Regions from separate parts of the Actinospica robiniae DSM 44927 genome, predicted to be linked through region 3. Evidence: riboswitches for the same ligand, from Rfam matches in the RefSeq annotation. Region 3 holds a riboswitch; each other region holds the start of a gene.
The links. Region 3 has a riboswitch for cyclic di-AMP ahead of ACTRO_RS44335 (hypothetical protein). Riboswitches for the same ligand answer to the same signal wherever they lie in the genome.
Positions count from the first base shown of each region.

Region 1: linked by a shared signal. The riboswitch ahead of ACTRO_RS44615 (hypothetical protein) and the one ahead of ACTRO_RS44335 (hypothetical protein) in region 3 are both predicted to bind cyclic di-AMP.
Region 2: linked by a shared signal. The riboswitch ahead of ACTRO_RS48905 (hypothetical protein) and the one ahead of ACTRO_RS44335 (hypothetical protein) in region 3 are both predicted to bind cyclic di-AMP.
Region 4: linked by a shared signal. The riboswitch ahead of ACTRO_RS00160 (transglycosylase SLT domain-containing protein) and the one ahead of ACTRO_RS44335 (hypothetical protein) in region 3 are both predicted to bind cyclic di-AMP.

Region 1 covers NZ_KI632511.1:9,387,440-9,395,185, reverse strand. Annotated here, with positions in the region: gene ACTRO_RS40340 (IPT/TIG domain-containing protein) at 1-1,035, opposite strand, end outside; gene ACTRO_RS40335 (hypothetical protein) at 1,049-1,408, shown strand; gene ACTRO_RS44625 (chromosomal replication initiator protein DnaA) at 1,765-2,799, shown strand; gene ACTRO_RS44620 (carbohydrate binding domain-containing protein) at 3,008-4,597, shown strand; cyclic di-AMP (ydaO/yuaA leader) riboswitch at 4,978-5,197, shown strand; gene ACTRO_RS44615 (hypothetical protein) at 5,207-5,935, shown strand; gene ACTRO_RS40315 (aldo/keto reductase) at 6,030-7,013, shown strand; gene ACTRO_RS40310 (glucose-6-phosphate dehydrogenase) at 7,083-7,746, opposite strand, start outside.
Region 2 covers NZ_KI632511.1:3,707,787-3,715,532, forward strand. Annotated here, with positions in the region: gene ACTRO_RS15715 (helix-turn-helix domain-containing protein) at 1-276, opposite strand, end outside; gene ACTRO_RS43370 (C40 family peptidase) at 328-1,422, opposite strand; gene ACTRO_RS45700 (ankyrin repeat domain-containing protein) at 1,678-2,013, shown strand; gene ACTRO_RS15730 (hypothetical protein) at 2,100-2,639, opposite strand; gene ACTRO_RS15735 (hypothetical protein) at 2,874-3,890, shown strand; gene ACTRO_RS15740 (hypothetical protein) at 3,918-4,388, opposite strand; gene ACTRO_RS15745 (hypothetical protein) at 4,518-4,913, opposite strand; gene ACTRO_RS48905 (hypothetical protein) at 5,077-5,808, opposite strand; cyclic di-AMP (ydaO/yuaA leader) riboswitch at 5,818-6,038, opposite strand; gene ACTRO_RS47230 (hypothetical protein) at 6,097-6,306, opposite strand; gene ACTRO_RS15755 (GH1 family beta-glucosidase) at 6,730-7,746, shown strand, end outside.
Region 3 covers NZ_KI632511.1:7,985,630-7,993,375, reverse strand. Annotated here, with positions in the region: gene ACTRO_RS34575 (ABC transporter ATP-binding protein) at 1-518, opposite strand, end outside; gene serB (phosphoserine phosphatase SerB) at 566-1,801, shown strand; gene ACTRO_RS34565 (hypothetical protein) at 1,853-2,035, opposite strand; gene ACTRO_RS34560 (MarR family winged helix-turn-helix transcriptional regulator) at 2,125-2,589, opposite strand; cyclic di-AMP (ydaO/yuaA leader) riboswitch at 2,778-2,927, shown strand; gene ACTRO_RS34555 (hypothetical protein) at 2,972-3,307, opposite strand; gene ACTRO_RS34550 (hypothetical protein) at 3,318-3,746, shown strand; cyclic di-AMP (ydaO/yuaA leader) riboswitch at 3,945-4,165, shown strand; gene ACTRO_RS44335 (hypothetical protein) at 4,175-5,080, shown strand; gene ACTRO_RS34540 (phosphate ABC transporter ATP-binding protein) at 5,198-6,034, opposite strand; gene ACTRO_RS34535 (class E sortase) at 6,047-7,012, opposite strand; gene ACTRO_RS34530 (substrate-binding domain-containing protein) at 7,016-7,746, opposite strand, start outside.
Region 4 covers NZ_KI632511.1:27,668-35,413, reverse strand. Annotated here, with positions in the region: gene exaC (acetaldehyde dehydrogenase ExaC) at 1-663, shown strand, start outside; gene ACTRO_RS00170 (DUF779 domain-containing protein) at 709-1,104, shown strand; gene ACTRO_RS00165 (O-methyltransferase) at 1,180-1,785, opposite strand; gene ACTRO_RS00160 (transglycosylase SLT domain-containing protein) at 1,874-2,740, opposite strand; cyclic di-AMP (ydaO/yuaA leader) riboswitch at 2,746-2,902, opposite strand; gene ACTRO_RS00155 (alpha/beta fold hydrolase) at 3,282-4,151, shown strand; gene ACTRO_RS00150 (hypothetical protein) at 4,343-4,858, shown strand; gene ACTRO_RS00145 (serine/threonine dehydratase) at 4,981-5,961, shown strand; gene ACTRO_RS00140 (HD domain-containing protein) at 5,958-6,584, shown strand; gene ACTRO_RS00135 (hypothetical protein) at 6,694-7,230, opposite strand; gene ACTRO_RS00130 (protein-tyrosine phosphatase family protein) at 7,424-7,746, opposite strand, start outside.

The sequences.
Region 1 (7,746 bases), 1.4 Mb from region 3:
CTTCCCGGTGGCCGCGGCGGGCAGGGTGAGGCAGACCGACTCGCCGACGCCGCTGAACGAGGCCGCGGCGGGACCGGTGGCGAAGTCCTTGATCCCGGTGGCCGCGCAGCCGTGCTTCTCGTCCGCGGCGACGAAGCCCACGGCGAAGTCGTACGGCGCCAGCGGATCCTGGTTCTCGACGTAGTAGTAGGTGCCCGGCGTCAGCGCGCAGAAGGGCCCGGAGTTGGTGCACGCGGTGGCGCCGGCGCTCGTGTAGAGCGTGCCGGAGACCCCGCCGAGACTCCAATCGCCGGCGGCGTACACCTGGTACTCGTCGGCCGTCTTGACGGTCAGCGTGCGGCACTCGTCCGCGGAGGAGTCGTCGGGGGCGACGCCGTAGGCGAGCTGCGACGCGGCGGCACAGCCGACCGGATCGGTCAGGTCGTTGAGGGAGAGCCCGAAGGTGAACGCGGTGCCCTGGTTGTTGCCGGTCAGGGCGCGGTAGGGTCCGATGCCGCTCAGGACGCAGGTGCCGTAGCCGTTGAAGCAGACCTGCGCGCCGGTGGCGTCGTAGATGCCCAGCGGCGTCGAGAGGTACGAGGTGGCGCCGTTGCCGAAGTCGATGGCGACGGTGTGTCCGCTGGTCATGTCCAGCGTGAAGCAGGCGCCTGCGGCACCCGCGGCGACCGACCCCTCGACCGGAGCGCTCGCGAACGACGGGTCGAGGGCCGTACACGTCGAGTCGGACAGCAGCGCCAGGTACGAGACCGTGTAATCAGAACCCTGGTTCGTCACCGCGAGGGTGTACGTGCCGGAAGCACTGGTCGCGCACTGCGGGTTCTGACCGAACGACGGCGCGACACAGCTGACGGCCGCGCCGCTCGGATCGGTGAGCGTGAAGGGAAGCTCGGCCCCGTCGGTGGAAGCGACGCCGACGACGAGCAGGTCGGCGCTCTCGCTCTCGTCGATCGTGAAGGTGTCCGTGCCGGATGCCGACGGACTGTCGCAGGGATCGACGACGTCGGGTGAGATCGCCCCTGAACAGGTGTCCGGCACCGCGGTGTGTGCGATGGCCGATTTGACCGAGGCGGCCCGCGCGGAACGCTCCGTCGTCGCCGAGACCTTGACGGACTTTCCGGCCGACGGAGCGCTCGGCCGCGTCTGCGGCCGCGTCGCGGCCTTTGCCAGTCCGGCGTTGGTGGGCTTGGGCGCAGCCTGCTGCGAAGCAGGGGAAATGGAAGGGGAATTCGTTTCCTGTTTGCCGATTGTTTTCTCGACCGCCGTCGAAGGCGAAGACGCGACGTCGGCCGAGGCCGGCACGGCCGAAAGGACGAGAGCCGCGGCGACGGCTGCGACCAGTGCGAACGCGCGGAATCGTGGTGGTTTTGGTGGGTGGACAGGCTGGAACATGCCTTTGATCCCTCCCTAAAGAATCAGCGTCCGCATCCCGTAAATCTCACGCGGGCGCTGCAGGCAGGCGCATCCTAGCAGTCATGAAATTTTAAGGCGCGAATTTTTTCAGCCCGAAAGATCGCCGAATGATTCGGCGATCATTACCGGCGAGATCTCGCCGGCATCGTCGCCCTCTGCGACTGCGGGCGGGAGAGCAGGAGACCGTCGGGCACATGCCGACGGGTGCCGCGTCGCGATCGCGGCTCGGCGCAACGGGTTCTCCGCTCGGCGGATGCGCGGTCCGAGCCCTCGACAACGCGTTGTTTCATACTCGATGATAGTCGGCGAAGACAGGCACACCACCGTGATCGAGACGAACGGGGCAACGCGGCGATGACCGAGCCATCTTGGGGAAACCCCTCTGAACCGCTTCAGCAGCCGGGCCAGTCCCAAGGCGGCTGGCCTCAGCAGCAGCCGCCGCAGCAGCCGCCGAATCAGGGCTATTACGCGCAGCCGGAGCAGCAGGGCCAGCAGTCGTGGCCCGGGCAGCCGGATCCGAACGCGTCGCAGCAGCAGCCGCCTTACGGGGCGCCGCCGCAGCAGCCGTCCTACGGGGGCTATCCGGACCAGGGCGGGTACTCCGGGCAGCAGCCCACCACGCCCTACCTCGAGCGCGACCCGTACCAGGAGCTGTCCGCGTCCAACCTCGATCAGAGCGGTTACCCGCAGCAATCCGGTTATGGGCAGCAGCAGCCCGACTACGGGCAACAGCAGCAGCCCGGCTACCCGGCGGGCGCCGCCGGCTACGCGCAGCCGGGCGGCTGGCCGCAGCCCGGCGCCTATCCGGCGCAGCGTTCCAACGGCGTCGCGCTGGCCGGCGCCATCTGCTGCTTCATACCCGTGGTCGGCCTGGTCCTCTCGATCATCGGCCGGGCTCGGGCGTCCGCGCTCGGCGGCGCGGGGAAGGTCGCGGGAAACGTCGGCATCGCGCTCTCGCTGGTGTTCACCGGCGGCGCCGCGTTCGGCATCTACAAGATCGGCAACTCCACCGCCGCGGACGCGGCCTGCATCTCGGCGGAGTCGGACTCGGCGCAGCTCGTCTCGACCCTGTCGGCCGACGAGCAGGGCCTGCAGGATGCCGAGAGCAGCGGCGACTCGACGCAGCTGACCACCGCCGGGGACAAGTTCATCAGCGACATGCGCAGCCTGCAGCAGAAGCTCACCGGCGACGAGGCCAAGGCGACGCACGACAACGTCCGCCTGGCGATCAAGAAGTTCGACACCGACCTCGACACCTTCCTGACCGGCCTGCAGCAGTTGTTGCACGGCGACTCGTCCGGCGAGGCCTCGGCGGACGCGGCCGGCCAGCGGCTGGAGAGCGACGGCGACGCCCTCGACAACCTCTGCGGCAACGTCGGCAACGGCTGAGGCCGGGCGCGCGAGACGACCCGGCAGGATCGGGGATCCGACCGGCGGCGAGAGCCGCCGGCCGCCAAAATGGTCTAGACCCCTTGACGGCGCGTCGGCTGGTGCCGCATCGTGACTGCGGACATCGTCGGGTGCTGTGACCCGGCGCGCAGGCGGCGCGTGCTCGGCGGAGCACGGCCGCGGGCCATCGAGGGGAGATGAACCCGTCGTGAACCGACGTCGCAGGGTCCGCATCTACGGCACCGGCACGCTGGGCGCGGCCACGCTGGCCGGGCTGCTGCTCGCGGCCGGCGGATGGGCGCTGGCACCCACGACCGCCGACGCCGCCGCCGCGAACCTGCTCGCCGACCCGGGCCTGGAGACCGGCACGCTCACGCCGTGGAGCTGCGACGCCGGCACCGGTTCGGTGGTGGGCTCGCCGGTGCACGCCGGGGCCCACGCGCTGGCCGGCGCGGCCACCGGCTCCGACGACGCGCAGTGCACTCAGACCGTCGCGGTGCAGCCGAACACCCAGTACACGCTCTCGGCCTATGTCGAGGGCGACTACGTGTACCTCGGCGCGACCGGCTACTCCGACGCCTGGACCCCGGCCGCAGCCGGTTGGAGCCAGCTGTCCACCACGTTCACCACCGGCGCGACCACGACCTCAGTGTCCGTATACGTCCACGGCTGGTACGGCGAGGGCACGTACGACGCCGACGACTTCAGCCTGACCGCGGCCGGCGGCGGCACCGGAACGTCGGCTTCGGCCTCTGCGTCGGCATCAGCTTCCGCGTCGGCGTCTCCTTCGAACTCTGCGTCACCCTCGGTATCCGCGTCGGCAAGCGCGTCGGCGAGTGCGAGCGCGAGTCCCAGCGCCTCCGCGACGGCAACCGGCACGACCGGCGCGGGCGGCACCGTCGTGCAGGTCTCCACCGCCAGCCAGCTCTCGTCCGCGCTGAACAAGGCCGTGCCGGGCGAGACCATTCAGCTCGCCGCCGGAACCTATACCGGCGAGTTCAGCCCGAGCATCAGCGGTACCGCCGCCGCGCCGATCACGCTCACCGGCCCCGTCACCGCGATCCTGGCCGGCTACAACACCAGCAGCGGTTACGCGGTGCACCTGAAGGCGAGCTACTGGGTCCTGTCCGGCTTCAGCGTGACGAGCGCGCAGAAGGGCGTCGTCCTCGACGGCGCCGACCACGACGTCCTCAACGGCCTGCACGTGAGCAACATCGGCGACGAGGGCATCCACCTGCGGGCCTTCAGCAGCGACGACACGGTCGAGAACTCCACCGTCAGCAACACCGGCCAGTACCAGGCCGGATACGGCGAAGGCATCTACCTCGGCAGCGCGCAGAGCAACTGGGGCACCTACAGCGGCGGCCAGCCGGACACCTCGAACGACAACCTGATCCTGAACAACACCCTCGGCCCGGGCATCACCGCCGAGAACATCGACGCCAAGGAAGGCACCACCGGCAGCACGATCGAGGGCAACTCGTTCAACGCCACCGGCGAGGCGGGTGCCAACTCGGCCGTGGCCTGGGTCGACGTCAAGGGCAACGACTACACCGTGACCGGCAACACCGGCGTCGACGCCTACCAGCAGGGCATCCTGGTCGAGCAGCTCTACACCGGCTTCGGCTGCGGCAACGTCTTCGCGCACAACAACCTGAACCTCGGCAGCGCGATCGGCTACGGCTTCGACGTGAAGGACCAGACCGCCTGCGCGGCCGATCCCAACATCGTGTACGCCTCCAACACCGTCACCGGGGGCGCCGGCGCCAGCACCATTCCGATAACCGCAGGCGGGTGAACCCAGAGTAATCGCCTACAATCGGAAAGCGACCATACGGGAGTATGGTCGCTTTCCGCGTTTATGGAATTGCGGAGAATAGCGGCGGGTGGTCGTTGTTACGCTTGGCTATGGGTATTTCACGGAATGCGGTGAAAGGCGTCAGGTCGGGCGTTCGTGCAGGTGGGGCGCTGGTTCCGAGGTGTTTCGCGGGCTTTGCGGGTGGGTTTTTCCTGACCTCGGGTGATGGCGTCATTACGGGCGGTTGAGTTTCCGCCGGAATTTGGACATACCGGGCATCTCGGGTAATGTTCTTGTCGTGGCCCGGTCCACGCCGTGAAAACAAGTTCCGGCACCGGGCACCCGCCGAGTCCGATACCCGGGCGGCGCCGCGGTCGACGAAGCTCCCGCAGCGCGAACCCGATCGGAGCCGGGGACCCAATGAGTACCAGGCACTCAACCGTGCCGGTCCCCCGGGGTGAATCGGCCCCCTCTTCACCAACGACGCCCACGACGTGCTTATGCGTCCGTGTCTTCGTCGCCCGGTGTGGGGGCTGTAGGGCGAACTCCCCTTCCGCCCGAACCCGTCAGCTAACCCGGTAGGCGGCCGAAGGAGAGGCTCTAGAACTCGTGCTGAAGAACCGCATGTCCACCTCCGCGTTCCGCACCTTCATCTCCAGCCCGCGCCGCTACCCCGCCGCCGCGCTCGCCCTGGCCGCCGTCGGCGTCGGCGTCGCCCCGCTGACCGCCTCCGCCGCCACCGCCCCGGCCAAGCCCGCCACCGCCCACGTCGCCCCCGCGAGCGTCAAGGCCACCGCGAGCACCGCCAAGGCCACCGCCGCCAGCACCACCAAGACCACCACCAAGACCACCACCCCGGCGAAGACCACCGCCAAGGCCGCGACCCCGACCAGCCTGTTCGCCGGCTCCACCACCGCGACCCTCGAGCCCACCGGCACCGTCGGAAGCCAGTCGCACATCACCCTGGACTCCGACCAGTGGTCCAACGCCACCTCCATCGTCAAGGCCGCCGAGGACATGCACCTGTCCCCCTACGCCGCGACCATCGCCGTTGCCACCTCGATGCAGGAATCCAAGCTCCAGAACCTCAACGTCGCGGTCGACCACGACTCCCTCGGCCTGTTCCAGCAGCGCCCCTCCTGCGGCTGGGGCACCCCGAGCCAGCTCAACGACCCGACCTACGCGGCCAAGGCGTTCCTGAAGAACCTGCCGTCGGGCTACCAGAGCATGTCCCTGCACCGCGCCGCCCAGGACGTCCAGGACTCCTTCAACGGCTCCCTGTACTCGCAGTGGGAAGACCAGGCCGCCCACATCGTCTCCACCATCGTCAACCACTGATAACCAAAGCCAGCACCACACACAGCACACGACGAACCCCTCCCGGACACACCGGGAGGGGTTTCGCCATGCCTTAGGCGATACGGTGTGGCTCATGGAACGCATCCTCCTCGGCGGTCTCGAGGTCTCGGCGCAGGGCCTCGGGTGTATGGGCATGAGCGAGTTCTACGGCCCGGGCGACTGGGACGAGTCGATCGCCACCATCCACCGCGCCATCGATCTCGGCGTCACCCTTCTGGACACCGCGGACATCTACGGGTCCGGGCACAACGAGGTGCTCGTCGGCCGCGCCCTCCACGACCGGCGGGACCGGGTCCAGCTGGCCACCAAGTTCGGCATCGACCGCACCGGCGGTGACAGCGCCCGCACCGTGCGCGGCGATGCCGGGTACGTCAGGCGCAGCGCGGAGAGTTCTTTGCTGCGCCTCGGGATCGACGTCATCGACCTGTACTACGTCCACCGTCCGCCGATGAACGTCGAGGTCGAGGAGACCATCGGCGCGATGGCCGAGCTGGTGCGCGAGGGCAAGGTGCGCCGGCTCGGCGTCTCGGAGTTCTCCGCCGAGCAGCTGCGCCGGGCCCACGCCGTGCACCCGATCAGCGCGGTCCAGTCCGAGTACTCGCTGTGGAGCCGGACCGAGGTCGAGGCGCTCGCGCCGACGATGGCCGAGCTCGGCATCGGGCTGGTGGCCTACTCGCCGCTCGGCCGCGGCTTCCTGACCGGCACGGTCGAGACCGGGCAGCTGGCCGCCGGGGACTTCCGCTCGAGCAACCCGCGCTTCGCCGGCGACGCCGGGCAGGCCAACCGCGCGATCGCGGACGCGGTGCGCGCGGTGGCCGACCGGCTCGGGGCGACGGCGGCGCAGGTCGCGCTGGCCTGGGTGTACGCGCAGGCCGAGCGGCTCGGCGTGACGGTGGTGCCGATCCCGGGCACCAAGCGGGTCAAGTGGCTGGAGCAGAACGCCGCGGCCCTCGACGTGCGGCTCGATGCGCAGGCCCTGGCCGACCTCGAGCCGCTCGGCGCGCAGGTGGTCGGCGAGCGCTACGGCTCGGTCCCGACGCCGCCCCCGGCCGAATAGCAGGGGCCGGATACAGCGAGGCCGGGCCCTGCCGCCGGTGCGGCGGCGGGGCCCGGCCTCGCTGTCGTCTTACACCTCGTCAGGCATCCACGGCTTGTGCCACTTCACGTGGCTGCGCGTCAGCTTCTCCACGGCCTCGACCGGCCCCCAGCTGCCGCGCTCGTAGACGTGCACCGGCGGCGGGGCGTCGATCAGCGGCTGGACGATGCGCCAGGACTCCTCGACGCTGTCCTCGCGGGCGTAGAGCTGTGCGTCGCCGATCAGGGCGCTGTGCAGCAGCCGCTCGTAGGGCTCGAGCGGTTCGCCGAGCTCGCGGGCGAAGCTGGCGTCGAGGGTGAGCGGCGACCAGTCCGCGCTCTGGTCGGCCTTGGCCGTTATGGCCATGCGCAGGCCCGGCTCCGGGTCGATCCGCAGCACGATCTGGTTGGCCTCGGCCTGGCCGGCCTTGGGCAGGAAGGCGAGGCTCGGCGTGCGCTTGAGGTGCAGCCGCACCTCGGTCACCCGCTCGGCCAGCGCTTTGCCGGCCCGCAGGTAGATCGGGACGCCGGACCAGCGCCAGTTGTCGATCTCCAGCTGGAGCGCCGCGAAGGTCTCGGTCTGCGAGTCGGCGGCGACGCCGGGCACGTCGAGGTAGCCGTGGTACTGGCCGCGCACGTAGCGCTTGGGGTCGGCCGGGTGCACCGCCCGGAGCACCTCGCCCTTCTTGTCCCGCAGGTCGTCCGCGCCGGCGCCG
Region 2 (7,746 bases), 4.3 Mb from region 3:
GCTGACGGCGGGTCCGCGCCCAGGCCTGGGGACGTCCACGAGCCCGTCGATGCCCGCGGCCCGGAAACGGGCGCGCCACTTGCCCACCGTCGGTATCGAGACGCCCAGCTCCTGGGCGATCCGCATGTCGGTTGCGCCGTCCGCACTCGCCAGCACGATCTGACAACGCAGCACATAGCTCTGCCAAGCCTGCGCCACTCGGACCGCTCGGAGCAGCTCCGCCCGCTCCGTCGCCGTCAGCGTCAACTCGGCCTTCGGGCGCCCTCTGCCCGCCATACGATCCACCCCGTCCAGGTATCCGTGCTCTCGCGACTGCGCACGTGCCGGCTAGGCGGTGACCCGGCCCACGCGCACGATCGGGCCGACGGTGAAGACGTTGCCGTACTGCACGTCCTCACCGGGCCGTGGAGCGTGGACGACCAGTCCGTTGCCCACGTAGACGGCCACATGCGCGATCGCACCGCCGTCGTAGCTGTAGAAGACGAGATCGCCGGGCTCGAGCTGGGAGACGCTGACCGCGGCCAGCATCGCGGCCTGAGCGGCGGCGTTGTGCGGCAGCGCGACCCCGGCCCGCGCCCAGGCCGCCATCGTCAGGCCCGAGCAGTCGAACGCGTTCGGTCCGGCGGCACCGTAGGAGTACGGATCGCCGACCTTCGACTCCGCATACGCCACCGCGGCGGCGGCGCGCGCGTTCGGAGCCGTCGCGGTCAGATGCACCCGTCCCGGATCCACCCCCTGCCCGGCCGCGGAGACGGCCCGCTGCCCGGCGCTGCCGAGGGCGTCGAAAATCGCCTCCGCCCCCTTCGCCGCGGCCAGTGCCGCATCCTTGCGGCCCTGCGCGGCGTCGACGGCCGCCTGCTGTCGGGCGAGGTCGGCCCGCACGAGCGACTGGTCCGCGGCGAGCCGCGCCTCGTCCTCGGCCAGTGATCGCAAGGCCCTGGTATCCTCGCCGGCGATCTCCTCGCGGACCAGGGCCGCGTTCAGGTATGCGGCGGGGTCGTCGTCCAGGACGAGCTCGAGGCCGGGCATCGCACCGCCCCGGTACTGCAGCGCGGCTTGAAAACCGAGCGTCCGTTGGAGAGCGTCGCGCGCGCCGATGTCGGACGAGATCCGCGCCTGAAGCGCGTCGATCCTCTGCTGAAGCTGCGCGGCCTGCGCAAGAGCCGCGTCGTAGGCCTCGTCCGCGGTCGCCGCGGCGTTCAGCTCCTGCTCGTACGCGGCGGGCGAGATCGGCTCCTCCGCGTCGGCGTGCGCGTCGATCTGCCCCAGCAGCGGGGAGATCAGCGCGCTCGCCCCGACCGCGAGCGCCGTGAGCGTCCTGCGGGTCGGGTACGGATACGGATGCGGACGGGCCGGGTGCGGGACGGGAGTCGGGTACGTGGGCGGACGGGTCGGGTGCGTGGGGGGACGGTGAGCTGACATGCGGTCCTCTTCCGATGACGCCTAGCCGGAACACAGCTCACGGTCCTGCGGCGGGAAGTCGCGCAGGAGTCACCCACGGGTGAGAGTGAGAATCCCGGTCCTGCCAGGCGAATGGGCCCCAAAAGGGGATGGAGGTCCGCGGTGCACGAGCCGCGGTCACGCTGTGAACGCCCGCGTCGTCGACGCGCGGCGCAGATCTCCGCCCCGAGGCCCCGAGCCCCGCCAGCGCGGACATCTGGACCGGACTCTAGCCATATGCCCGGACCCGTTCAAGTTCTTCGCGATAAGCGCAGTTCTTCCGCGTTTCCCGGGGCGCCGGAGCGAAGATCCGAACCTCACGATGCCGGTCATGACGTCGAAGACGATAACGGTGACGGCTGGACCCTGCTCCGTCACGCGGTAGACACCGAGATCGACGGCCACGACCAGACGGGTAAGCCGCTGCATGTCGATGTCACCGCGCTGCTCCTTGCCCGTGGGGCGGACCCGTTGCGTAGCGCCGATGGCGTCACAGTCGTCGCCGAAGCGGAACGGCGCGGACATTGGTTGGCGGCGGAGCTCATGAACGCCTGGATCGGCCGGTCACGCTGAGCTGCCGACTTGTGAGGAAGAAACGTGCGGCCTCTCTGACCTGCCCGCTTGGTCAGGCATCCTGGCGGCAACAACGCAGGTGGCTGTCACAAGCACACCCAGCAGTACAGCCCATCGCCACGGGCACGAGCCATGCGAGCCAGTTCGGCAAGCTGCTCAAGAAGACCCGAGATGCCTTCCACGTCAACCTGACGATATGGCGATTCGGCCTCGACCCACTCAGCCGCAGCGCTCTGAAGATCGCCCGGGGTCGAACAGGCGAGGCTGTCGCTCACCTCGGCACTTATTGAGAGGACCAGCCGCTCGCCACCATCCCTCTCGGCGACCACAACATCGCCCAGCTTGTCGAGAACTTCGGGACCTGCGCCGGTCAGCAGCGCATACACGGCACCAAGATCCGCTACCGGGTCGAACCCCTTCGTGAACAGTGCAGGAATGCCTGCGTCGGATACGCGGACCGTCGACTTCAGGAATCGGCGCGCGCCCTCAAACCCGTACTTCGCCACCAGGTCGCGAAACGGCATCGGCAACTGGGACAGTGGGCCGCCTGGACCGCCAGCCAGGTCGATAGTCGCAGCGGCGGCGGCGTCCGAAGGCGCCGCGAAATAGTCGTACATCACGCCCATGGCGAGAGCTTCCCAGGCTCTGCCGACAGATGGCGCCCAGCCGCGGCCGCCTAGACGCGTCCATACGCGATGAAGAAGTCGCGATCTTCCCAGCCCGGCTGAAGGAAATCGAGGATCGCATGCATGACGCCCCAGCCATGTTCCCACGTGCTTTACAAGGGCGGTTGCACCGTTGGCCGAGCCCTTGCTAACCTCGCCCGCCTTCGTCCTCCGTTTCAATGCGACGGGAACGCCATGTCCGCCTCACGCCCCGCGCGCCACTCCATATTTTCCCTCGCAGGCGCGGCAACCGTGGCCGCCTTGCTCGGCGTGACCATCGTGGCCGCCGCGTCGACGGCCGAAGCCGCGGGCACGGCGGCCTCGACCTCTGCCCCCGCCGCTTCGCTGGGCGGCTGCGACTCCCTCCTGGCCTCAGTAGACCAGTACTTCGCGTCGACGTCGGCGATCAACCAGATGATCGCCATCACCGCGACCGTGCAGAACGACGGTCCCGACTGCCTGGTCGAGCCGCAGGTCACCCTGAGCACGATCCCGAACTCCGTCAAACTGGTCTGGCCCAAGGTCTTCTGGAAGATCGACGGCTCCTGGACGAGCGCCACTGCCGTCCCCGGCTCCTGCCCGACGCTCGGGGGCGACGCCAGGGACGTGTGCGCCACTGCCACCCTGCCGGATTACCTGCCGGTCAAGGCGGGCTCGACGACGATGGAACTCGGCCTGGAGTTCACCTCGTGGAACGACTCGAACTACGGCTTCGCCAGCGTGGCAGCGCTCTACCGCGAAGGCGTCGAGGCGCCGGGATTTCAGACCTCGTGGGCGCTGGACTGCGCGACGTGCTTCAACACGGGCACCAGCGTCCTTCCTCCGGGCGTCACCGATGGGAACTCGCCGCCCTATTCGCCTCCGGCGTCAGCCCACGGCAAGAGCGGCGCCCCAGCCGCCAGCAGCAAATCTTCCACGGGCGTGAACACGGCCGCGTCTCGCGTCGCTGCCTCGGCGACCATCGACGCTCCGCCCTCGGCGAGCCCGCAGCCATCTGCCGCGCTCACGCAAACGACCAGTGCCGTGCCTCAATCGGGCCAGTCAACCGCCGCGCCCGCCGTAGACCCCGTCGCCCTCGCCACCTCTGACTCGGCAGGCAAGCAACACGGCGGCACCTTGCTCGCGACGGGCGTCGGAGCGCTTGCACTCGTGGCGCTGGGAGGGACCGGCGTGTACTTCCGCCGCAAGAGGCGGCGCGGCGAGGAAGGCTGACCGGCAGGGAACCAGTGCCCGTCCCCGTCAGCGGGGCCGCCGGCCGTAGACGGGGTCGTATGCCAGGCGTCCCGTTCTCCTCGGCACCAGGTGGAGGAAGCGCCTGTTGTCATAGATGGGAACCTGTAGCTCGGCCGCGACCGTGATCATCTGCTTCAGGCTCCACTCGGCCTTGGTCCGCATGAGCAGGGTGCCGTCCGGTCCGCAGAAGGTGATCACCTTCGGGTAGTAGTGGATCGCACCGAGCCGACTGCGCGCCACCCGCCGGGGCACGTTCGACTGCATGCGCACGTAGCCCCGGGTGACGATCACCTCGGCCTCGGTGACCTCCAGCCGTATCGAGCGCCCTGCGGCCCAGGCGAGCAGCCAGAGCAGCAGCAGCGCGCCGAACGAGTAAACGCCATGCGGCTCGCTCACGGCGGCTTCAACGCACCCCCCGGCAAGGACCCCCCATGAGATCACGATGCTGGGTTGCCACCACGTCGGCGTGATGATCATCTTCTCCCCCCGTCCCATGAGTCCCCGTCTCATTAGTCCCCGTATCAACGTGTCAGCATTCCGTCACCTTGGGAAGGTTGAGCGGCCCGCAACCTTTTGCTCGCGCGCGGCACATGGGCGGGCTCGCGCTCACTTGGCGGCCCACTCCGCCGAACTCGGCCGGGCGACTCGCCAGACCTCGGCGATTCGGTGGAGGTCGCCCGTTCGCATGATGAACGCGACCGCTCCAGCCGACGAGACGGCCTGCTCGACGAACGCATCCGCCGCTGCCTTCGCAGCCGCATCGGAGAACTGCCACCGCGGGACCCACACCCCCGTCCAGTCTGGATTCCTCGCTTCACCGGACTTGACCACGAGCTCATCGACGACCCCCGGAGCAGCCGCGGACAGCTCGAAGAGCCGCGAGTCGCTGCCGTCCTGCGTCTGCTGATGTTCCGCGAGCAGACGGAAGTACCAGGCGCCGTGAATCCCTTCGATCTCGAGGAAACCGAGCGTCGGTCCGTCCACCCAGTCGAGCGCGGCCACCCGGGCGATCTCAAGCCTCGAGCCGATCGCCCTCGCCAGCCTCTGTTCCGGCTCGCTCAACTATCGCCCCCTCATCTCTGGATGAGCTACCAAAATAACGACGAACCCCTCCCGGTGTGTCCGGGAGGGGTTCGTCGTGTGCTGTGTGTGGTGCTGGGTTTTATCAGTGGTTGACGATGGTGGAGACGATGTGGGCGGCCTGGTCTTCCCACTGCGAGTACAGGGAGCCGTTGAAGGAGGCCTGGACGTCCTGGGCGGCGCGGTGCAGGGACATCGACTGGTAGCCGGAGGGGAGGTTCTTCAGGAACGCCTTGGCCGCGTAGGTCGGGTCGTTGAGCTGGCTCGGGGTGCCCCAGCCGCAGGACGGACGCTGCTGGAACAGGCCGAGGGAGTCGTGGTCGACCGCGACGTTGAGGTTCTGGAGCTTGGACTCCTGCATCGAGGTGGCAACCGCGATGGTCGCGGCGTACGGGGACAGGTGCATGTCCTCAGCGGCCTTGACGATCGAGGTGGCGTTGGACCACTGGTCGGAGTCCAGGGTGATGTGCGACTGGCTTCCGACGGTGCCGGTGGGCTCGAGGGTCGCGGTGGTGGAGCCGGCGAACAGGCTGGTCGGGGTCGCGGCCTTGGCGGTGGTCTTCGCCGGGGTGGTGGTGGTCTTGGTGGTGGTCTTGGTGGTGCTGGCGGCGGTGGCCTTGGCGGTGCTCGCGGTGGCCTTCACGCTCGCGGGGGCGACGTGGGCGGTGGCGGGCTTGGCCGGGGCGGTGGCGGCGGAGGCGGTCAGCGGGGCGACGCCGACGCCGACGGCGGCCAGGGCGAGCGCGGCGGCGGGGTAGCGGCGCGGGCTGGAGATGAAGGTGCGGAACGCGGAGGTGGACATGCGGTTCTTCAGCACGAGTTCTAGAGCCTCTCCTTCGGCCGCCTACCGGGTTAGCTGACGGGTTCGGGCGGAAGGGGAGTTCGCCCTACAGCCCCCACACCGGGCGACGAAGACACGGACGCATAAGCACGTCGTGGGCGTCGTTGGTGAAGAGGGGGCCGATTCACCCCGGGGGACCGGCACGGTTGAGTGCCTGGTACTCATTGGGTCCCCGGCTCCGAGGATGGTCGCTGCGGGAGCTTCGTCGAACCGCTGCGCCGTCCTGTCGGACTCGGCGGGTGCGACCGGTGCCGGAATCTACTTTCACGGCGTGGGCCGGTGCACAACGAAAACAATACCCACTTTGACCGGATTGTCCAAATCCTCCGAAATTACCCACACCGAGTAATCGGACAGTCGCCAAGCGTCGAGGAAAACCCACCCGGCGCCCTGTCGAAAACGCCCCAGAAGTCGACCTGAAGCGAGCCTGACCAGCATGTTCGCGGCACGGATGGTCATTTCGACCGCATTCATCGCAATAAGTGCGGAACCGATTACCGAGCGTAAAAGGAATTCTCGAGCGCTATTCTCCGCATCTCCCGCGACACGTTGAGCGACGACTCCTCTATTGCCGTCGCCGCGCAGGTCTTCGTGATTACTCTGCGTAATTCACCGCGGCACGGACCCGGCTGACTTCCGTACGGAGCGCGAAGGGTGCGTTCCCTCTTTCGCAGAGGACTACTTCCGCAGGACCAGGCGGCCTTCGGCGCCGCTACGCCGCAAGTACGAACATTGACGGGCCTTGCCTCGGCCGCCCACGGCCCTTCCCCACATGACTCCACGCGAATGGTGTGGCATGATCACGACTTGCGGCCGGAGTACCGGGCCACGTGGGGCGGATCAGCTGTCTTACGGGTATCGCCGCGCCTGTCATCGAAGGACGAGGGACACGACGTCATGGGCATCACCGACGACTTCCGCGTGAGCGGTCTGAAGTTCCCCGACGGGTTCGTCTTCGGCGCCGCGACAGCGGCGTATCAGATCGAAGGCGCGGCCACCGAGGACGGGCGCGGACCGAGCATCTGGGACACCTTCAGCCATGTCCCCGGCAATGTCGAGAACGGTGACACCGGTGACGTCGCGATCGACTTCTACCACCGCGTCGACGAGGACCTCGACCTCGTCAAGAGCCTGGGCCTGTCCGCCTACCGCCTCTCGATCGCTTGGCCGCGCATCCTGCCGGCCGGCACCGGCGAGATCAACGAGGCCGGCCTCGCCTTCTACGAGAAGGTCGTCGACGGCCTGATCGCACGCGGCATCGAGCCCATCGTGACGCTCTACCACTGGGACCTGCCCCAGCCGCTCGAGGACCGCGGCGGCTGGACCACCCGCGAGACCAGCTACGCCTTCGCCGAGTACGCGCGCGTCGTCGGCCGGCGCCTCGGCGACCGCGTCGCCGTGTGGACCACGCTCAACGAACCGTGGTGCTCGGCCTACCTCGGCTATGCGAGCGGCAACCATGCTCCCGGGCGCCGCAGCGAGATCGGGGCGCTGCAGGCCGTGCACCACCTGAACCTCGCCCACGGCCTCGCGCTCATCGAGCTGCGCAAGGTCGTCAAGCGGCCGGACGCCAAGTTCTCCGTGACCAACAACTTGGCGATGACGTACGCCGCGGACCCGGCCAATCCCGAGGACGTCGACGCGAAGCGCCAGCTCGACGCCCTCCAGAACCGCGCGTTCACGGACCCGCAGCTGCGCGGCTTCTACCCGCACGACCTGCTGATGGACACCAAGCACATCACCGACTGGTCGTTCGTGCAGGACGGCGACCTCGAGTTGATCAACCAGCCGATCGACATCGTGGGCATCAACTACTACTGCACCGGCACGGTGCGCCGCGGTCCCGAGCACCCGACCGAGGGCACCGTGCACCCGGGCGCCGCGTGCGTCGAATCCGTCGAGCAGCCCGGGCCG
Region 3 (7,746 bases):
CCGGAGGCCGGCTCGTCGAGCAGCAGCAGCTCCGGGTCGGTCATCAGGGCCCTGGCGACCAGGGCGCGCTTGCGCTCGCCGCTGGAGAGGGTGCCGAAGGTGCGCTCGGCGAAGCCCTCGAGGCCCCACCAGGAGAGCAGGTCCTCGGCCCGGCCGGTGTCGGCGTCCTCGTAGTCCTCGCGGAAGCGCGCCATCTTGCCGTACGCGGCGGTGAGCACCACGTCGCGCACCTTCTCCCGGCCGGGGATGCGCCCGTCCAGCGAGGCCGAGCTCAGGCCGATCCGGGTGCGCAGCTCGAACACGTCGATCTTGCCGAGTGCGCCGCCGAGCACGGTCGCGCTGCCCGCGGTCGGATGCATCTGCGCCGCGATGATCTGCAGCAGGGTCGTCTTGCCGGCGCCGTTGGGTCCGAGTAGGACCCACCGTTCCCCGTCGGCGATTCGCCAATCGATCCCGGCGAGCAGCTTCTTGCCGTCCCGCACCACCGTCACGTCGACCAGATCAAGCACGTCCGTCATGTGGCCAAACTTACCTGGCCGCGGCCCCGCTTCGGTACCTTGGCCCGGTGGAACAAGAGGTGACGCGCCACGGGCGCACGCTGCGGGTCCTGGTGTTCGGCGCGGATCGGCCCGGAGTGACCGCGTCGTTGTTCGCTGTGATCGAGGAGCACGGATCGGGCGGAAGCGACATAGAGGTCAGCGACGTGGAGCAGATCGTGCTGCGCGGCCGGCTGGTCCTGGGCGTGTTGCTCACCGCCCCGCCGGCCTGGGACGACACCGAGCTGCGGATTGCGCTGCACCGCTGGGGGGCGGAGTGGAAGCTGGGCGTGGAGGTCAAGGAGGGGGTCGGGGACAACCAGCCGCGCGGGGTCGGGCGCAGCCGGGTGACCGTGCTCGGTTCCCCGCTCAGCCCGTCCGCGATGGGCCGGATGGCCCGGGCGCTGGCGGACGCGGGCGGCAACATCGACCGGATCGTGCGGCTGGCGAAGTACCCGGTGACCGCGATCGAGCTGGACGTGTCCGGGGTGGACCCGCTGGAGCTGCGGCGCCGGCTGGCCCCGGAGGCCGCGGCCTGCGGCGCGGACGTCGCGGTGCAGCGCGCCGGGCTCGCCCGCCGGGCCAAGCACCTGGTGGTGATGGACGTGGACTCCACGCTGATCCAGGACGAGGTGATCGAGCTGCTCGCCGAGCACGCCGGCTGCCTCGACGAGGTGGCCCGGGTGACGGCCGAGGCGATGCGCGGGGAGATGGACTTCGCCGCCTCGCTGCGGGCGAGGGTGGCGCTGCTCGAGGGGCTGCCCGAGGAGGTCTTCGCCAAGGTGCGCGGGCAGGTGCGCTACACCCCCGGCGCCCGCACCCTGGTGCGCACGCTCAAGCGGCTCGGCTACCAGGTCGCGATCGTCTCCGGCGGCTTCACCCAGATCACCGACCTGCTCGCGGCCGATCTCGAGCTGGACTACGCGGCCGCGAACACGCTCGAGGTGGTGGACGGCCGGCTGACCGGCAAGGTGGTGGGCCCGATCGTGGACCGGCCCGGCAAGGCCGCCGCGCTGCGCCGGTTCGCCTCGGCGGCCGGCGTGCCGCTGAGCGAGACGGTCGCCATCGGCGACGGGGCGAACGACCTGGACATGCTGGCCGCGGCCGGACTCGGGGTGGCGTTCAACGCCAAGCCGGTGGTGCGCGAGCAGGCGGACACGGCGGTGAACGTGCCGTTCCTGGACACGATCCTGTTCCTGCTGGGCATTCCCGGCGAGGAGATCGCGGAGCTGACGGAGGCCGGCCAGGTCAAGGCGCCGCAGTAGGCCGATCCGGGCCGGCGGGGCATCGGGCCGGCGGCCGGCCCGGCGGCGCGGTCAGCCGTGGTGCGAGGCCCAGATCGCCAGGAGCGTCAGCGCGCCGAACATGACCAGCATGGCCACGCTGACGTAGAGCGCCTGCTTGTGGCCGGCGGCACGGGTGGTCTCGCGCCACTCGCGCGGCGGCCACTCCTCGACGGGTTCCTCGGCGCCGGCCGCGTTCTGTTCCTGCACGTCCATGCCGCCATCCTGCCACCGGTTCCCGGCCGGGGCGTGGCCGGGGTGGCCGACGGCGCGGCGCGGGCGCGCCACGGCGCGCCGGCGGCGTATCAGGACTCTCGTTCGGCCAGGTGCTCGAGCACCGGCAGCGCCCGGCGCAGCACGTCCAGCTCGACCGGGCCGAGCTGGGCGATGCCCGCGGCCAGCACGGCCGAGCGCTCGGTGCGCAGCGCCTCGAGGAAGCCGCGGCCCTGGTCGGTGATGCTCAGCAGGTAGGAGCGCCCGTCCTGCGGGTCCCCGGCCCGGTGCAGCAGCCCGGCCTCGACCAGCCCGGCCACGGTGCGGGTCATCGAGGGCGCGGCCACCCGCTCCCGGGCGGCGAGCTCGCCGAGCCGGATCGGCCCGAGCTTCTCCACCGCGACCAGCGCCGAGGTCTGGGAGAACGTCAGATCTCCGGCGGTGTGCTGGACCATGCGCCGGTGCAGCCGGCCGATGGCCACGCGCAGCCGGGCGATCTCCTGGGGGTCGGCCTGGCTCTGGCCGCGGTCCGGGGCTCCGGTCGGTTCGGCGTTCACGACACCCAGGTTAACGGGCGGTGGCGCACGGCCGCGGCCCGACCTGCCGCCGGATCGCGCGCCGGTAAGGCGTATCTCACGCCGAGTCAAAGCAGTGGCAAGGCTGAGACGAAACGGTGACATGGGGCCGTTCGATCTGTTAGGTTCTGGGGCCAACACATCCGGCGGATGTCGCGACCGTGCGACACCGGATGTGACCGCCGAGTCCACGCGAGTGGAGCCGGGGACCCACTTCGGTGCTCCCCGCCGCGGGGTGAATCGCTCCGGAACCGGAGCGTAGGGCGTCTCTTTCCGCCCGAACCCGTCAGCTAACCCGGTAGGCGGACGAGGGAGAGGGCCGTAAGCGGACCGTGGGCAGTCACAGCAAGTCGAAGCACGGGAGTCAGAGTCCGATCACTCGCTCCGACCCGAACGGGTCGTGGATGCGCAAGTACCCGGCGATCACGGTCGCGGCCCTGGCGGGCACGGTGGTCGGCGGACCGGGCGGCGTGGCGGCGGCGATGGCGCTGGGCGAGGCGTCCCCGGCGACCACTCCCAATCCGGCCATGGCGGACCTGGTGCCGGCCCAGCAGGCGAGCAGCGCGCCGACCGCGGTCGCCTCGCCCAGCGTCAGCGCGTCCAGCGTGAAGACCTCGGCCAGCGCGAGCGCCTCCGCTTCGGCCAGCGCGACGCCGACCCACACCAAGACCAGCCCGTACGCCTCAGTGTCCTGGGGCACCCTGGAGCCGGTGGCCTTCTACGGAACGCAGAACACGTTCACCCCGAGCGCGGACCAGTGGGAGAACGCGAAGACGATAGTCGCGACGGTGGAAAAGCGCGGGATGCACGCGTACGCCGCCGTGGTGGCCGTGGCCACCGCGATCCAGGAGTCGCGGCTGATCAACCTGACCACCGCCACCAACGCGGACTCGCTCGGCCTCTTCCAGCAGCGTCCCTCGCAGGGCTGGGGCACCACCTCCCAGCTGACCACCCCGACGTACGCGGCCAACGCCTTCCTCGCCGCGCTCGACAAGGACGCGCCGGACTACATGAGCATCTACCTGTGGGAGGCGGCCCAGGACGTGCAGCGCTCCGGGTATCCGACCGCCTACGCACAGTGGCAGTCGCAGGCCACGACCATGGTCTACGACATCATGAACGGCAAGGCCCCGGCCTGACCGACGGCCCGGATTCGCCCGTCGGCACTCGGTTTTCTCGGCAGAGCGTGACTCTTCAGTCACGCTCTGCCGTATTTTGGGCGATTTGTGACAACTGCCGGAAACGCCGCTATGGTCGATGTTGTACATCCGGCCGACGCCGTGGAATCCGAACCGCGCACCGGACGTACCCGCCGAGTCCGACAGGGCGGAGCAGCGGTCACCGAACCGCCGCATCCGTTCCCGGAGCCGGGGACCCAATCTCCGTGGCGCACCGTGCGCCCGGTCCCCCGGGGTGAATCGGCCCTCACATCAGACGAAACTCACGGACGGCGACCCTAGCCGTGCGCTGAGTGACGCCTCGATCGGGGCCGTAGGGCGCAAACTCACCTTCCGCCCGAACCCGTCAGCTAACCCGGTAGGCGGCCGAAGGAGAGGCTTCGTTCATCGTGTCTTCGAACACCCCCCGTGCGTTCACGCGCGACCTGATCTCCCGTATCCCCTTCCGTACCGCCTACCAGAGCGGCAGCTCCGCCCTGGCCAAGGGCTACCAGTCCGGTAGCGCCGCGGTCGCCAAGGGCTACCAGTCCGGTAGTGCCGCGGCCACTAAGGGCTACCAGTCCGGTAGCGCCATGGTCGAGAAGCACAAGCCCGCCGCGACCAAGCGCTTCCCCGCCGCGGCCCTGGCCGTCGCCGCCGTCGGCGTCGCGATCGTGCCGCTGGCCACCTCCGGCGCGGGCGACGCGCAGGCCGCCGCCGCGACCAGCCCGGCCGCCGTGACCTCCACCGTCCAGCCCGGCGCGACCGCCTCGAAGGCGGCCCAGGCTCCGGCGCAGGCCCCGGCGCAGACCGAGACGCAGAGCAGCACGCGGTCCTCGACCGAGTCGACCAAGACGACGCCGTCGAACCCCTACGCGAGCGTCTCGATGGGGGACATATCCCCGACGTCGGAGCAGGGCTCCCAGAGCCACATCAGCCTGACCTCCGCGCAGTGGGAGAACGCCACCACGATCGTGCACGCGGCCGAGAACATGAACCTCTCGCCGTACGCGTCGACCATCGCCGTGGCCACCGCCATGCAGGAGTCGAAGCTGCACAACCTGAACGTAGCGGTCGACCACGACTCGCTGGGCCTGTTCCAGCAGCGTCCGTCCACCGGCTGGGGCTCGCCGTCCGAGCTGACCACGCCGACGTACGCGGCCAAGGCGTTCCTCAAGAGCCTGCCGTCGAACTACCAGGACATGTCGCTGCACACCGCCGCTCAGGACGTCCAGCGCTCCTTCAACGGCTCGCTGTACTCGCAGTGGCAGGACCAGGCCAAGCACATCGTGTACACGATCATGCACTCTTCGTGATCAGTTGACGATTGCTTCCGAGCCGCACAGCGCCGTGCGCGCAGCCTCCCCGGGTCCGTCCGACGTCGGACGGACCCGGGGAGGCCTTTTTCGTGCGCCGGGCAGCCCGGCGCGGGCTCAGCCGAAGCGGCCGTGGATGTAGTCGGCGGTGCGCGGGTCGGCCGGGTCGCCGAAGATCCGCTCGGTCGGGCCGGCCTCGACCACGCGGCCGGGCTGGTCCTCCCCGGCCAGGAAGAACGCGCAGTTGCGGCTGACCCGGGCCGCCTGCTGCATGTTGTGCGTCACGATGACGATGGTGACCTGGCCGTCGAGCTCGGCGATCGTCTCCTCGATCCGCCTGGTCGAGGTCGGGTCCAGCGCCGAGCACGGCTCGTCCATCAACAGCACGTCCGGGGCCACGGCGAGGGACCGGGCGATGCACAGCCGCTGCTGCTGACCGCCGGACAGGGCGCCTCCCGGGGTGCGCAGGCGCCGCTGCACCTCGTTCCACAGCCCGGCCCGCCGCAGCGCGTCCTCGACCACCGCGTCCCGGTCCCCGACCTTGATCCCGGCCAGCTTGAGGCCGCTGGCCACGTTCTCGTAGATCGTCATGGCCGGGAACGGGTTGGGCTTCTGGAACACCATTCCAATGCGTTTGCGCACGTCGGCGGGCCGGGCAGCCCGGTCGTAGACGTCCTCGCCGCCGAGAAGGACCTCCCCGGCCAGCGCGGCGCCGCGCACCATCTCGTGCATCCGGTTGAGAACCCGCAGGTAGGTGGACTTTCCGCAGCCCGAGGGGCCGATCAGCGCGGTGACCCGGCCGGGTTCCATGCTCAGCGACACCCGCTCGAGCACCTTGTGGTCGCCGAACCAGGCCGAGACCGCGCGGGTCTCGAGTCCGGCCGGGGCCGGGCCCTCGGCGAAGGCCGGTGCGGGCGCGGGGGCCGGCAGCGCCGTCTCATTCAGAGTGCTCATTCTCCCCATTCCTCAGTAGAGGTTCGGCAACAGCAGCGAGAGGTTCTCGTACACGGCCCACGCCAGCGCGAACGCCGCCGGCGCCGCGCACAGCAGAGCGGGCCAGCGCGACCAGCGGCGGGCCGCGAAGACGCCGCCGAGCAGCACCAGGACCAGCGCTTGGGCCCAGAACACGGCCGGCACGACGGCGTCGGCGTCTCCGGCGAGCGCGTACTCCCGCGGCGCGGTCGCGGGCCGGGACGGGGGTGTCGGCTGCGCGGCCGAGGAGAGATCCGCGCTGACCTCGACCGTGCTGTTCCGGCTCGGGAAGATCGCGCTGTCGGCGGTCTCGAGCACCAGCCGGTTCGGCGTCGGATCGGGTGGAGGCACCGCGTTCGTACCGAAGGATTCGACCGTGTACGTCGAGGTCCCCTGCCCGGTCGTCACCGTGATTTTGTCGCCGCGTTGCAGCCGCATCAGATGCGCGAACGGATCGCCGTAGGTGAGCACCCGCCCGTAGACGACGCTCACCCCGGCCTGTCCCGGCAGCACGCTCGAGCGCAGGTGCCCGGGACCGTGCGTCAGATCCCCGGAACCGGTGCCCTCGACGACGACGAGGTCGGAGATACCGAGGCTCGGGATGGCCAGGATCGCCACCGGCGCTCCGTCGGCGGTGGCCCCGGTCGGCGCCGTGGCCTGCCCGAGTTCTCCCGCGAAGGTCTTGTACAGCACGCTCTGCGCACGCTGCTCGCTGAGCCCGGACAGGCCGTAGAGGTACACGAAGAAACCGAGCACCAGCAGGGCGAACCCGGAAAGTACGAGCCCTGCGACCAGCACCGCCGGGCGCCGCACCGGAGTGCGTTCGGGGCGCGGCCGCCGAGACGGGCGGGGCCGGGCGGGCGGCCGCGGCGCCTTGACCCGCCGCGCTTCTGGCACGGCCTGGTCCGGGACGCCGGGCTCGGGCCCGGCCTCGGATTCGAGGATTTCCGGCAGAGCCATGGGTCAGCCTCGCTTCCTGCGTCGTTGGACCCACGCCCCGGCGAACGCCGGCGCGGCCACGGCCGCGATGATCAGCAGCACGGTGGCCAGTGCCGTCCCGGTCTGCTGCTGGGGCCGTGAGGCCACCGCGACCGGTTCGGCGTAGATCGGCTGCGCGGAGGGCGATCCGCCCGAGCTGCCGCCCGATCCGCCGACGCCGCCCTGCGCGCCGCCGGCTTCGGCCGTGCCGCCGGCCCGCGCGCCCGCCGACGCACCGGCGCCCGCGCCGCCGCCCGCGCCGTTGCCGGAGCCGCCGCCCGAACCGCCGCCGCCCGAGCCCGAGCCGCCCCCGCCGCCGGTGGTGCAGTCGAGCGGCTCGGTGTGGAAGTCGCATCTGCTCGGGTACGGCGCGTTCTTGAGGTAGTCGACGCCGTCGGAGTAGTTCGGGTTCTTACATCCCATCAGCTTCGCCGGGTCGGGCGTCGCGATATGCCCGGGCAGGTGATCGACCTGGAGGAACCCGCCGTTGACCAGGTTCTTCGGCAGCGGTGAGTAGCCGAGCTGGCCCGCACTGGCCTGCGCGCCGCAGAGCACGTAATTGAGCCAGGTACTGAGCGTCATGCCCTTGACACTTGTCCAGTCCGGCACCAGCGAGCCCTTCCCGGTGTCGCGCGGGATGATCAGGTAGCTGTAGCTCGAGAGCGGATAGGCGCGTGGATCAGGGTTCGTGTAGACCTTGTCAAGATTCTGCATCA
Region 4 (7,746 bases), 8.0 Mb from region 3:
CTTGAGGGGTTCACCATGTTCGCGCTCAACCAGGGCGAGGTGTGCACCTGCCCCAGCAGGGCCCTGATCCAGCGCGGCCACTACGACGAGTTCATGGCCGAGGCGATCGCCCGCACCGAGCGGATCGTGCAGGGCCACCCGCTCGACACCGCCACCATGATCGGCGCCCAGGCGTCCAACGACCAGCTCGAGAAGATCCTGTCCTACCTGGACATCGGCCAGGCCGAGGGCGCGAAGGTGCTGCTCGGCGGCGAGCGGGTGGACCTCGGCGGCGAGCTGAGCGGCGGCTACTACGTGCAGCCGACCATCTTCGAGGGCGCCAACCACATGCGCATCTTCCAGGAGGAGATCTTCGGCCCGGTGGTCTCGGTGGCCGCCTTCTCCGACTTCGACGACGCGATCCGCATCGCCAACGACACGCTCTACGGCCTCGGCGCGGGCGTGTGGACCCGGGACTCCGCGCAGGCCTACCGGGCCGGCCGGGCGATCCAGGCCGGCCGGGTGTGGACCAACTGCTACCACCTCTACCCGGCGCACGCGGCGTTCGGCGGGTATAAGGGTTCGGGCATCGGCCGGGAGAACCACAAGATGATGCTCGACCACTATCAGCAGACGAAGAACCTGCTGGTCAGCTACAGCCCGAAGGCCATGGGCTTCTTCTAGGCCGACGACGGTTCGGCGACGGTGCGCAGCGGAAGGGGCGAAGCCATGACGATGCCGCAGGAGCGGTCCGTATCCCGGGTCGCGGTCACGGATGCGGCCGCCGCGCTGATGCGCAGCCTCTACCAGGCCAACGGCCCGCTGATGTTCCATCAGTCCGGCGGCTGCTGCGACGGCAGCTCACCGATGTGCTACCTGGAGGGCGAGTTCCGCACTGGCGGCTCGGACGTCCTGCTCGCCCGGATCGAGGTGCCCGGGGTGGGGGAGCCGGTGGCGTTCTGGATGGGCGCCGCCCAGTTCGAGCGCTGGCGCCACACCCACCTGACCGTGGACGTGGTGCCGGGCCGGGGCAGCGGCTTCTCGCTCGAGGCGCCCGAGGGCGTCAGGTTCCTGATCCGGTCGCGTCTGTTGACCGACGCCGAGGAGGCGGCACTGGCCGAGTGAGGGCGGACGCGGCGGGACGGCGCCGGCTCGGCGCGCCGGCCCGCCGCGGTCTCGCGGGCACAGTGAGCCGGTTACTCAGCCCACATAGGTGGCGAGCAGGGCCGACCACTCGGGCGTCACGCGGACCTGCGTCGCGCGTAGCCGGGGGTGGGCCAGCCAGTGCAGCCGAGGCAGGTCGACGGCCTCGCCGAACCGCGGCGGCCAGCTGGTGAGCGGGCTGAAGTCGTCCATCACGATCAGCCCGCCCGGCGCCAGCCACTGCGCCGGATCGATCGGCCCGTCGTCCGGTCCCTTGCCCTGGCCGCCGCCGTCGAGCACGAGCAGATCGAAGGGTCCGTACTTGCGCAGCCGGCTCACGTCGCCTTGGACGACCTCGACGTTGGGCCGGGCGTCGAAGAGCTCTGCGGCCAGTGCGGCGCGCTCCGGATCCCGTTCCACGCTGACCACCTGGGCATCCTGATGCGCTCCGGCGGAAAGCCAGGCCAGCCCGACCCCGCAGCCGGTGCCGGTCTCGCCGATCCGGCCGGCCCCGACGCCGCGGGCGAGCACCCGCAGCAGCTCGCCGTGCTCCGGCAGGCAGCTGTAGTCGAAGCCCTGCCCGCGGGCGAGGCGCACCGCCGCGGGCACCAGCCCGGGCAGGTCTTCGAGCCCTGAGTATGCCGCTGTTCCATCGACTGTCACAGAGTTCTACGATACACGGCGGAACCCCGCGCACCCGGGAAGGGATGCGCGGGGTTCGGTGTCGCGGACCGGCTGTGCGGGTGTCGGCTTAGTAGCCGGACCAGCAGGAGCCGCCGCAGCGCTCGGCCACCACGTTGTCCAGGCCGCCGTAGGTGTCCTGGGCGTAGATGACCGCCGCGATGATGTTGTCGACCGGGTTCCAGATGTCGTCGTAGCCGGAGAGCGCGTAGGCGTCGAAGGTCGGCTGGATGACCTGCATGAGGCCGATCGACGGGGTGCCGGCGGCGGCGTTGGAGTCCCAGTCGTTCTCCGCGTTCGGGTTGCCGGAGGACTCGTTCATCGCGGTCTGGTAGATCGCGTTGTAGGTCACCGAGTAGCCGTGCGCGCTCAGGATCGAGATCGCCTGGTTGATCCAGCCGTCGAGGTCGTCGGCGTAGCCGGAGGACGAGGACGAGCTGCTGCTCGACGAGGAGCTCGAGCTCGCGGAAGAGCTGCTCGAGGAGCTGGAGGAGGAGCTCGAGGACGAGGAGGCGGACGCCTTCGAGCCGCTGGGCAGCGCGATCTTCCAGCCGATCTCGATCAGGTCGGGGTCGGTCAGCTTGCCGCCGTCGGACTGGGCCTTGCCCTTGTTGAGCTTGTAGATCTGCGGGTAGTCGTAGCCGTCGCCGAGGGCGGCCTTGGCTATACCGAAGAGCGTGTCGCCCGCGACGACGGTGTGGACCTGCTGCTTCGTGGAGCTGCTGGACTTGGAGCCGGTGCTGTCCGAGACGGCGACCGCGTGCACGGTGACCGAGTGCGCGGTCGTGGCCTGCGGAACCGTGGCGGTGGCCGGAGCGGCGGTCGCCGCCGAGGCGATGCCGGGCAGCGCCGCCGTCCCGAACGTGGCCGCGCAGAGAGTGAGGGCGCGGGCACGATTCCGGACGAAGGAGAGCCTGGGCTTGCGGTGCGATGACATGCGTGCTCTTTCCTCTTCGCCCGCCTACCGGGTTAGCTGACGGGTTCGGGCGTAAGAGGTCGCCCTACCGCGCCGGCACGGCGCGGATTCACCCCAAGGGGATTGGGTCCCCGGCTCCGCGAGGGCACGTCAAGGCCGGTGCGGATTCGGCGGTTGCGCTGCCGGTCGAGTATTTACGCGACTTGACAGCAGCGACTGAATGGAACCTTAGAGGCAATGCGCTCCGATATGCGAGCCAGGGCAGTAACTGCTTAATAACGATGCGGTCTGTGAGGGGAAGAGATGGAAAGGGTGATGTGGCCGGTGTGGGTTCCGGTGTCCCTTATGGGGTTCCGCCTCATCGTCTGTTGGTAAGATACTGGTGAATAAGTCATGGTATTCACTGCTAAAACGGGCGAAACGGACATCGTTCGAGTCCCCTTCGGATTGTTCAGGATCTTTTTAAAGCGGCCCGCCCGCCCTTACTCCCGGAGCTCCGGTGTCGTATCGTCGATGGCGCAGTGGCTCGGCTGCAGTCGGTAGCGGCGGCGAGGAAGTTCTCATGTCCGACACTCAAGGTGACCGCCTCGCGACGGGCGGCTGGCACCGGCGGGCCGTCGAGGTCGGCGGCCTCACCTTCGATCTCGCCGAGCAGGGCCCGGCCGACGGTCGGCCGGTGCTGCTGCTGCACGGCTTCCCGCAGACGCACCGGGCCTACGACGCGTTGGCCGCCGTGCTCGCCGCGGACGGCGCGAACCTGCGCCTGATCGCCCTCGACCAGCGCGGCTACTCGCCGGGCGCGCGGCCCGCGGACCCCGGCGCCTATACACTGCCCGAACTGGCCGGAGACGCGGCCGGGATCCTCGAGGCGCTGCACCTGAGCGCGGTCGACGTCGTCGGCCACGACTGGGGCTCGCTGGTCGGCTGGTTCCTCGCCGCGCACTACCCCGACCGCGTGCGCACCTTCACCGCCGTCTCCGTGCCGCACCCGGCCGCCTTCGCCGCCGCGCTCGCCGCGAGCGCCCAGCAGCGCCGCATGTCGTCTTACGTCTCGCTCTTCCGCGACCCGGCGAAGGCGGCGCGCGTGCTCCTCGAGGACGACGCCCGCCGGCTGCGCGCGCTCTACCGTCCGCTCGACGACCGCGCCGCGGCGCCGCACCTCGCGGCGCTCAGCGACCCCGTGGCGCTGACCGCCGCGTTGAGCTGGTATCAGGCCACGAAGTTCGGCGAGGGCGCGCACACCCCGACCGTGGACGTCCCGGTCACCTACGTCTGGTCCACCGCCGACGCCGCGATCTCCCGGGACGCGGCCGAACGCTGCGTCGAGCACGTGGCCGGGCCGTACCGCTTCGTCGAGCTCGAGGGGATCAGCCACTGGATCCCGGACGAGGCCCCCGAGGCCCTGGCCGCCGCTCTGCCGTTCCCCGCCTGAGCCGGCCGCCGCCGTCGGCGCCTCGCCCCACCCGTAGCACGCGTGCCCCAGGCATCTTCCGTCGCCGCCACCTCCCGCACCGCCCCAGAATTCCCGGAACATCCATCTCGTCGCAGAGCATTGCGATCTGGTCGGCTTCGCCCCGATAGTGAATACGCAATCGCTCTCCCACAGCGAGAAAGGATGTCAGTATGGTGCTGCTCCATAAGCTCCACCCCATCGCGGCGATGGCCGCCGCGTCGGGGGCCGCCATGGCGCTGTCCCTGGTGGCCGGCTGCCCCAGCGCGGAGGCCGCCGCCGCCCCCGCCGACGGTTCCGCCGTATGCGCGGCGAGCTTCCCGATCGCCCTCAACGGCTTCGCCTTCACCCCCGCCACGGTCGTGCCCGGCGGCTCCGCCACCGCCGACCTGATCACCACGAACTGCAGCAACGCCGCCGTCGACACCACCGAGATGTGGTCCGGCCAGTGGCTCCCGCTCAGCTCCTCGGGCGCCCTGCCCACCGGCTGCCCCATCATCGACCCGCTGCTGCGCGCGGTCGACTACCGGGCCGGCCAAGAGGTGGCCGAGAACACCGTCTACACCGTACCGACCGGCTGCCACGCCGCGGAGCTGCAGGTCACCGTGCGCATCACCGGCTCGAACGGCGCGCTCGGCCTGACCGCGACCGCGGTGCTCGACATCGTCCAGATCACCCCGGGCAGCTGAGCGCCGCCGGTGATCCGCAACGCGCGAGCCTGAGCGAGTAGCGTGGAGCGGTATCCGCCCGGCCGGCCGGGCGGATACCCTCCGCCATCCGCCCGAGCAGCACCCGAGGAGGGCTCGCCGCCATGGCCGACCGCTCCACCGCGCCGTCTCTCATCGGCCCCGCCGACGTCGCGGCCGCCGCCGACCGCGTCTCCGGCCGCATCCGCCCGGTCACCCTCGCGCCCGCCGACCCCGGATCGTCCGGCACCGAGGGCGCGCACGTGACGTTCGCTCTCGAATACCTCCAGCACACCGGCAGCTTCAAAGCCCGCGGCGCCGCGAACCTGGCCGCCGCGCATCAGCAGGCCGGCACGCTGCCGGAAGTCGGCGTGGCCATCGCCTCGGGCGGGAACGCCGGCCTCGCGTGCGCCTGGGCCGCCCGGGCCACCGGCACCCGCGCCACCGTCTTCGTCCCGCTGAGCGCCCCGGCCGTCAAGGTGGAAAAGCTACGGGGTTACGGCGCCGATGTGCACCAGGTCGGATCAGAGTACGCCGACGCCCTCGCCGCCTCGCGCACCTTCGCGGCGGCGTCGGGCGCGCTGCTCTCCCACGCCTATGACAATCCCCTGATCGCGGCCGGAGCCGGCACGCTGGCCGCCGAGATCCTGGCCGCCTCGCCGCGGAAAGTGGACACCATCGTCGTCGCGGTCGGCGGGGGAGGGCTGTTCGCCGGTGTGGCCGCGGCCGTGTCCGGTACCGGGATCCGCACCGTCGCGGTCGAACCGGAGAACTGCCGCGCCCTCAACGCCGCCCTGGCCGCCGCGGGCCCCGTCGACGTAGCGGTGGAATCAGTGGCCGCAGACGCACTCGGTGCGCGCCGCACATCGCAGATGGCTTATGAACTCGCGCGCGGCGAGCACGTCAGCAGTGTCCTGGTACCCGACGCCGCGATCGTCGAGGCCCGCCGGCACCTGTGGGAGACCTACCGGATCACCGTCGAACCAGGCGGCGCCACCGCGTGGGCAGCGCTGCGATCGGGTTCATACAAGCCGGAAGAAGGCGAGCACGTCGTGGCAGTGCTCTGCGGAGCGAACACCGACCCGGCGGACCTGGTGAACCGATGAGCGAAGCGACGATCGAAGCCTGGATGGCGCTGACCGGCGCAGAGCACGCCCGGCCGGCCGGCGAAGACCTGCTCGCGCGCTATGCGGAACCGCATCGGCGCTACCACACGCTCAAACACCTGGACGAAGTGCTCGCGATCGTGGCGGAGCTTTCCGCGGAAGCGCAGGACGCCGACGCCGTGCGACTGGCCGCGTGGTTCCATGACGCGATCTACACGATCGGGTCATCCTCCGGGGTCTCGAACGAAGAAGCCAGCGCGCGCCTCGCGGAGCAAGTGCTCGGCGAGCTCGGTATACCCGCGGCGCGCACCGCGGAGACAGCGCGCCTCGTGCGTCTCACCCAGGCGCACAAGTCCGAGCCGGGTGACCGGAACGCCGCAGTGCTCTGCGACGCAGACCTGGCGATCCTCGGCGCCTCCCCGGAGCGTTACCGGCAGTACGCGCTAGAGGTGAGGCAGGAGTACGCCGAGATACCCGACGAGGCGTTCCGCCGCGGAAGGGCGGAGATCCTGCGGTCGCTGCTCGAAGAGCCCACGCTCTTCCGCACCGCCGCCGCTCGCGAGCGCTACGAGGAGCCCGCGAGGAAGAACCTCACTGCTGAAATCGATGCGCTTACGTCCTGAGCTCACTCGCCCGCGCGTGCCCCTGCTCGGCTTTGCCGGGAGGGGTCGTTCACGGGGCGAAGCCTGGCAGTCGCGTGCGCCGTGGTGCGGTACCTCAGACCCGCGTCGGTCAGCTGACCCTGGCAGCGCGCCGGCGCAGCAGGAACCAGGCGGCCCCGCCCGACGCCACCAGCCCGATGCCCTCGGCCAGCCCGCCCGGCGTGGTCAGCGAGGCGCCGTCGCCGGTCCCCGCGCCACCGATCGGGGTCAGCCCGGTGCTCGCGCCGTTCGCGACCACGAGCGTGCCGTAGAACGGCCCCTGCTTCCGGCCGCTGTTCGAGGTGCAGATGAGCGTCACCTGGTACGAGCCGGGCGCGATGTTCCTGGGCACCTGCCCGGTGCCGCCGATCATGCTCTTGAGCGGCCCGATCGTGATCGCCGGGATCCCCGGCACGCTCCCGGTCTGGAAGGTGACGGTGCCGGTCGAGGGGTAGTCGCAGTTGCCGCCGTCGAACACGGAGATGGTGCCGCCGGGGGCGACCGGGTTCGGCTGGATGATGATCGAGTTGTTCACTCCGCCGCCGCCTGAGGCGAGCGCGGGTCCCGCCGCGCAGAGGGTTGCCAGAACCGATCCGCCGAGCGCTATCGCCGTCCGCTTGCCGTTCATACCAGCCTTACCGCCTTAGTCCGTGAGTGGGCTGCGATCGTTGGTCGCGCGCGAAGGGCACGCACCCTCCACGCTGCGCCACCTGACGCGGCGGCACGAACCGGGATACGCCGTTGGACTGACCGTCAGCGGGCGGGCCGCCGCCCGTCCAGGCGGGCGGCGTATGGGCCGAACGAGTTACGCGCCCGCCGCGCTACCTCGCCTCGGAACTCGGCCGCCCCGAGAACTTCCGGACGTAGCGCTTCTGCCAAGGCGTCTCGACGGCATGAGCGTCGTAGTGCGCGCGCACGTAGGCGACCGCCTCGCCCGGGTCGACGCCGTCGAGCACGGCCATGCAGGCCAGCGCCGTCCCCGTTCGCCCGTGCCCGCCGGCGCAGGCGACCTCCACCCGCTCGTGCGCCGCCCGCGTCCACGCCTCGACGATCGCGTCGAGCGCGTCGGCGCGGTCGGACGGCAGCCGGAAGTCCGGCCAGCGCACCCACCGGGCCGTCCAGGTGAACTCGGGCGGCTGCTCGC